DNA from 2 places in the Brachybacterium ginsengisoli genome. Region 1 is predicted to be linked to the other one. Evidence: riboswitches for the same ligand, from Rfam matches in the RefSeq annotation. Region 1 holds a riboswitch; the other holds the start of a gene.
The links. A riboswitch is a leader RNA that binds a small molecule or an ion and turns the genes downstream of it on or off. The one in region 1 is predicted to bind FMN.
Positions count from the first base shown of each region.

Region 2: it holds a riboswitch for FMN, as region 1 does, so the genes downstream of both, pnuC (nicotinamide riboside transporter PnuC) here and ribD (bifunctional diaminohydroxyphosphoribosylaminopyrimidine deaminase/5-amino-6-(5-phosphoribosylamino)uracil reductase RibD) in region 1, are expected to answer to the same signal.

Region 1 covers NZ_CP023564.1:3,904,253-3,907,638, reverse strand. The annotation lists gene recF (DNA replication/repair protein RecF) at 1-265, shown strand, start outside; gene CFK41_RS17460 (DUF721 domain-containing protein) at 262-1,050, shown strand; FMN riboswitch at 1,258-1,387, shown strand; gene ribD (bifunctional diaminohydroxyphosphoribosylaminopyrimidine deaminase/5-amino-6-(5-phosphoribosylamino)uracil reductase RibD) at 1,512-2,567, shown strand; gene CFK41_RS17450 (riboflavin synthase) at 2,583-3,197, shown strand; gene CFK41_RS17445 (bifunctional 3,4-dihydroxy-2-butanone-4-phosphate synthase/GTP cyclohydrolase II) at 3,194-3,386, shown strand, end outside.
Region 2 covers NZ_CP023564.1:1,952,642-1,956,027, reverse strand. The annotation lists gene hisG (ATP phosphoribosyltransferase) at 1-517, opposite strand, end outside; gene CFK41_RS08705 (phosphoribosyl-ATP diphosphatase) at 624-887, opposite strand; gene pnuC (nicotinamide riboside transporter PnuC) at 996-1,703, opposite strand; FMN riboswitch at 1,795-1,912, opposite strand; gene rpe (ribulose-phosphate 3-epimerase) at 1,949-2,635, opposite strand; gene CFK41_RS08690 (RsmB/NOP family class I SAM-dependent RNA methyltransferase) at 2,632-3,386, opposite strand, start outside.

The sequences.
Region 1 (3,386 bases):
GCTGCGCCTGGCGTCCTACGACCTGCTGCGCCTGGAGGAGGGAGACCTCGGCGACGGGGAGCCGATCCTCATCCTCGACGACGTGTTCAGCGAGCTCGACACCCGTCGCCGGGAACGGCTGGGGCGCATCGTCACCGACGCCTCGCAGGTCCTGATCACCACGGCGAACGACTCCGACATCCCGGACTCCCTGGACGGCGAGATCCATGTGATCGACGTGCGGCTCGGCGAGGCCGTGGTCCGCGGGAGCGGGTCCCGGCCATGACCCGATCGGAGAAGCCCCGTTCCGGCGGGCCGGCGCGGCCGCGCCTCGCGAACCCCTATGACCTGGGCACCTGGGCGAGTGCGGCGGCGCGGCCTGCGGAGGATCCGGTGCCGTCCGAGAGCACGCGGGAGAGTTCGCGCCCGCGCGGCGGGGACCGGAGCCCCTCGCGGTCCGAGCCGGCCCCCGTGGCGCAGCGGGTGGACGTGCGGGAGCCTGCTCCCGATGCCGAGGACGGGGTGCTCTTCGATCCGCCCGAGCTGGCCGCGGCCGCGGATCCGTTCGAGCTCGCCCGTCGCACCGTCAACCGCTCGCGAGCCGCGGCGCGAGACCGAGGACTCTTCCCGATCTCGGCGAAGACGCAGGCCAGAGACGTGCGAGATCGGTCCGGCAGGGCGCCCGGGTACTCCGGATCGCGCCCGGATCCGCGCGATCCGCAGGGAATCGACAGCGTGCTGAAGAAGGTGCTGGGCAGTCTCGGCTGGCACGCGGGGATGAACGCCGGGCGGGTGCTGGAGGAATGGGACGACATCGTCGGCGAACGGATCGCGCAGCACTGCCGGCCGGTCTCCTTCGAGGAGGGAGTGCTGGTGGTCAGCGCCTCCTCGTCCGCCTGGGCCGCGCAGCTGCGGATGCTCACCCCGCAGCTGATCACCACGATCGAGGAGCGCGTCGGCTCCCACGTCATCTCCGAGCTCACCGTCACCGGCCCGGCCGCCGCCGAGCGCACCTGGAAGAAGGGCCGTCGCACCGTGACCTGGCGCGGCCCCCGGGACACCTATGGCTGATCGACGTGCTGCGAGGGACGAGCGGTAGGAGGTCGGCAGTTCGGGGGGAGCCTGATCGACGTGCTGTGAGGGACGAGCGGTAGGAGGTCGGCAGTTCGGGGGGAGCCTGATCGACGTGCTGTGAGGGACGAGCTGTGACGCTCCGTTCACGGGGCGTCATCTCGCGGCGGGGCACTGCTACGGTGGATTCCGACGAGCTGATGCAGCTCGCGTGCACTGGGGTCGGTGAAATTCCGAGCCGGCGGTGACAGTCCGCGACCCGATGGCCTCTGGCCCTCGGCTGACCAGGTGGGATTCCTGGACCGACGGTGAGAGTCCGGATGGGAAGCGCACGCGAACGACGTCCTCGGGCGAGCTGTCGTCGTGCACCCTGTGCACGATGCCGGACTCCCTGGCGACGCCGTTCCCGCACACCCTTCCTCTCCCTCCGGGACCGCGAGCAGCGGACCGGAGGAGACTGCATGCTGCTGGACACCGAGCGAGGGGCGCTGACCCGAGCCCTCGAGATCGCGGGCGATCCCGTCGTTCCCCTGGGGCCGAACCCGCGGGTGGGCTGCGTGCTGCTGAGCCCTGCCGGAGAGGTCCTCGCCGAGGGGCGTCACCGAGGGGCGGGCACCGCCCATGCCGAGGCCGCCGCCCTCGCCGCCGCCCGGTCCGCGGACATCTCCGTGGTGGGCGCGACCGCCGTGGTCACCCTCGAGCCGTGCTCCCATGTGGGCCGCACCGGTCCCTGCGCGGACGCCCTCATCAGCGCCGGCATCGCCCGAGTGGTCGTGGCCCGTCGCGATCCGAACCCCGTCGCCGCCGGCGGCATCGAACGTCTCCGCGCCGCAGGGATCGAGGTCGAGCTCGGGATCGACGAGGACCTCGCCGCCGCGGCCGCCGCGCTGAACCGCGGCTGGGAGCACGGCCTGCAGCATGCCCGTCCCCTGGTCACGGCCAAGATCGCCCTCACCCTCGACGGCCGAGCCGCCGCGGCCGACGGCACCAGCCAGTGGATCACCGGCCCCGCCGCCCGCGAGGAGGTCCACCTCCTGCGCACCACCTGCGACGCCGTGCTGGTCGGCACCGGCACCGCCCGCACCGATCACCCGACCCTCACCGCCCGCCGGAGCGACGGCACCCTCCACCCCCGCCAGCCGCTCCGGGCCGTCATGGGCACCGGCACCGCCCCCTCCCTCCCCGCCGTCGACGGCGCCGGTGAGGAGCTCCGACTGCTCACCCACGACCCGTCGGCCGCACTGGAGACCCTCTTCGAGCGGGGCGTCCGGCACGTCCTGGTGGAGGGAGGACCGGTCGTGACCGGCGCCTTCCTGCGCGCCGGGCTCGTGGACGAGCTGATCGTCCACCTCGCCCCGACGCTCCTCGGCGCCGGCCGTCCCGCGGTCGAGGATCTCTCGATCGCCACCCTCGCCGACCGCCTCGACCTCGACCTCGTCGAGGTCGCACCGCTGCCCAGCTCCGGAGGTCCCACCGATCTCCGCATCACCCTCCGTCCCCGCCCCCGCACTGCCTGACCAGGAAGGACCACCATGTTCACCGGCATCATCGAGGAGCTCGGCACCGTCGAGTCCCTCACCCCGGGCACCGATCCCACCCGCCTGCAGATCCGCTCCCCCCACGTCCTGGAGGGCATCTCCCTCGGCGACTCCATCGCGGTCAGCGGCTGCTGCCTGACCGTCACCTCGGTCGAGGGCGAGCTGTGGACCGCCGACGTCATCTCCACCACCCTCGCCGCGACCTCGCTCGGCGACCTGACCACCGGAGACACCGTCAACCTCGAGCGCTGCGTGCGGGCCGACGGCCGCCTGGACGGGCACATCGTGCAGGGCCACGTCGACGGGGTCGGCGAGGTCGTGGGCCGCGAGGAGGAGGCCGGCACGACGCTGCTGCGCCTCGCGCTGCCCGAGGGACTGGCCCGTTACGTCGTCGCGAAGGGCTCGCTGGCCGTGGACGGCGTGAGCCTCACCGTCGCGGAGATCGCGGGCGACGAGGTCACCATCGGCCTCATCCCGGAGACCCTCGCCCGCACCACCCTCGGCCGCCGCCACGTGGGCGACCGGGTGAACCTCGAGGTGGACGTGCTGGCCAAGTACGTCGAGAAGCTCACCGCGTCTCTCCTTCCCGGAGCGGAGGACGCCCGATGACCGCGCTGCGCCTGGACCGCGTCGAGGACGCGATCGCCGCGATCGCGAAGGGTCTGCCCGTGGTCGTCGTGGACGACGAGGACCGCGAGAACGAGGGCGATCTGATCCTCGCCGCCGCGACCGCCACCCCCGAACGGATCGGCTTCGCGGTGCGCCACTCCAGCGGCCTGCTGTGCGCGCCGATGAGCG
Region 2 (3,386 bases), 2.0 Mb from region 1:
CCTCGCCGAAGGGCTCGAGCCCGGCCTGGCGCAGCGTGGTCCCGGTCTCGACGACATCGGCGATCACATCGGCGACCCCGAGCCGGATCGAGGACTCGACCGCCCCGTCGAGGTGGACGACCTCGGCCGTGATGCCGCGCTCGGAGAGGTAGTCCTCGACGAGATTCTCGTAGCTGGTGGCGATGCGGGCGCCCTGGAGCTCGGAGACATCGCTGCGGGTGCCGGCCGGGGCGGCGAAGCGGAAGGTCGAGCCCGCGAAGCCGAGCGGCAGGATCTCGTCCGCCGGGGTGCGGGAGTCCAGCAGCATGTCCTGGCCGGTGATGCCGACGTCCACCGTGCCCGATCCGACGTACACCGCGATGTCCCGTGGGCGCAGATGGAACAGCTCGACCCCGTTGTCCTCGTCGACCACGACGAGCTCCTTCGCCGAGCCGCGACGCCGGTACCCGGCCTCGTGCAGCAGGTCGGCGGCGGGCTCGGAAAGAGCGCCCTTGTTGGGTACGGCGATGCGGAGCACAGGTCCTCCTCGGCCGACGCGGCGGCCATCAGACGGTTCGGTTCGAGAGGTGCGGGGTGGGGCGGAGCACCGCCCCGGCGGTCGGCGCCTCAGGGCGCCCGACGGCTCAGAGCTGTCGGTAGACGTCCTCGAGGGAGATGTCCTTGGCGATCATCATCACCTGCAGGTGGTACAGCAGCTGGCTGATCTCCATCGCGGCATCGTCCTTGGACTCGTGCTCGCAGGCCATCCACACCTCGGCGGCCTCCTCGACGATCTTCTTGCCGATCTGATGGACACCGCCGTCGAGCTCGCGGACGGTGCCCGACCCCTCGGGTCGGGTGCGGGCCTTGTCGGTCAGTTCGGCGAACAGCGCCTCGAAATCCTTCACGCCCCCAGGGTACGCGTCCGGGGCCGGGGCCCGCGCCGCCGCCCGCCCGGCGGACACCCGCGCGATCGGCACGCGCCCGATCGACCCCGCCAGGTCGGTCCGGTCAGCTCAGTCCCGCCGGACGGTGGGGTCGAGGTGGGCGGTCTCCACCCTGACCCTCTCCTGCTCGACGTCGGTGCGGTTGCGCACTCCCCACCAGACGAAGAAGCCCACCAGGGTGAACGCGCCGTAGAAGAGATACATGAAGGCGCTGGCGTAATAGCCGGCGCTGAGCAGCAGCGGGACCCCTACGATGTCCACGGCCACCCAGATCAGCCAGAACTCGACCCAGCCCTTGGCCATGCCGAAGGTGGCCAGCAGGCTGCCCATGAAGATCCAGGCGTCGGCCCACACCGGCTCGTAGGAGCCCAGCGCCCGGAACACCGGGGTCAGGGCGGCGGTGCCGCCGACGAGGGCGACGAGCAGCAGCGCCCGGGTGCCCCACGAGGCCCAGCGGGGCTCGATCGCGGTGCCGTCCTCGTCCCGGGCCCGGCGCCAGCGGACCCAGCCGTAGACGGCGGTGGCGATGAACATCACCTGGCGGCCGGCCTGGCCGTAGAGGTCCACGGAGTTCGGGCTGCCGAACACGGTGCCGAGGAAGACGGTCAGCAGCAGCAGGTTGCCGACGATGCCGATGGGCCAGGCCCACACCTTCCGGCGCATGCCGCCGAGCGCGCTCAGCAGTCCGAAGACGTTGCCCAGCACCTCTCGCAGGAGCAGGAACTGGCCGCCCGCGAACTCGATCTTCGCGTCGAAGAGCCACTGCAGCAGGTCCATCTCGGTCCTCTTTCCACCGGAAGCAGCAGTTCCGGGGAGGACGGGATCCTGCGGGTCCAGGACGCGCGGAGAGCACGCCGAGGACCTGCGGGACGTGCGCCTCTCATCCAGGCTGTACTGTCGGCGCCGGAATTCCACCGGCTCCACCGCCGGAGCGGGTCGCGGACTGTCACCGCCGGCTCGGAATTTCACCGACCCCGGAGCACGTCACTGGTCGTGACCGCGTCAGGATACTCCCGCCGGGATCAGTGGGAGCCGTGCGTCCGGGCCAGTTCGCGCAGGGCGGAGATCTCCTCGGCGGCGTCCTGGGCGCGATAGATCGCAGAGCCTGCGACGAAGACGTTCGCACCCGCCTCCGCGCAGCGCTCGATGGTCTCCCGGCTGACCCCGCCGTCGACCTGGATGGAGACCTCCAGGTTCGACGCGCTGATCGCCGAGCGCGCGCGACGGATCTTGGGGAGCATCGTCTCGAGGAAGCTCTGGCCGCCGAAGCCGGGCTCGACGGTCATGATCAGGAGCATGTCGAACTCGCCGATGATGTCCAGGAGCGGCTCGACGGCGGTGGCCGGGCGGAGCGCGACCCCGGCCTGGGCGTTCTTGCGCCGCAGGTCGCGGGCGAGCTTCACGGGGGCCCGTGCGGCCTCGAGATGGAAGGTCACCGAGGCGGCGCCTGCCTCGGCGAAGGCCGGGGCCTGGGTGTCCGCGTCATCGATCATCAGGTGGGCGTCGACCGGGATCGCGCTGCGCTCCACGATCTGCTCGACCATCGACGGGCCGAAGGTCAGGTTCGGCACGAAGTGGTTGTCCATCACGTCCACGTGCACGCTGTCCGCGGTCGAGATCTTGTCCAGCTCGCTGCCGATGCTCATGAAGTCGGCGTTGAGGATGCTGGGGTGGATGTAGTGGCCGTCGGTGGAGTACGGGGTGTTCATGCCGCCTCGGTCCCTTCGTCGGTGGGTTCGGGCAGCCTGCGCAGCAGGCTGATGTACATGGCATCGGTGCCGTGGACGTGGGGCCACAGCTGCACGGCGGGCCCCTCGCCCAGCTCGATGTCGCCGCGGGCGGAGGGCAGGACCCCTGCGCGCACGGCCTCGCGGGCGTCGAGCTGCTCGACGTCGGTCCGCGTCTGGAGGACGTCCGCGACGATCAGCCGGGTCTCCGCCAGGTGCGGGGAGCAGGTCACGTAGGCCACCACTCCCCCGGGCGCGGCGGCGTCCAGGGCGGAGGTCAGCAGCGCGCGCTGGATGGTGCCCAGCCGGCCGATGTCCGCCGGGGTGCGGCGCCAGCGTGCCTCGGGGCGTCGACGCAGCGCGCCGAGCCCGGAGCAGGGCACGTCGGCGAGCACGCGCGAGAAGCGGTTCGGGAGCTCGGCGCCGATGGTGGTGCCGTCCGCCGTGCGGGTCGTGATCTCGCAGCCGGCCTCGCGCAGGGTGGCGACGGCGCGGTCCACCAGCTCGGTGCGGTGCTCCTGCATCTCGACGGCGAGGAGATCCGCGTCGTGGTCGACGGTGAGCCCGCCGAGCAGCGCGGCCTTGCCGCCGGGACCGGCGCAGAGGTCGAGCCAGTGGTGGTCCTCGGCGAGGACCAGGTCGTCGGCGCCGAGGGCGAGCGCGAGGGCGGCGAGCTGGCTGCCCTCGTCCTGCACGGCGACGCGGCCCTCCTTGACCGGGTCCATGCCGCCGG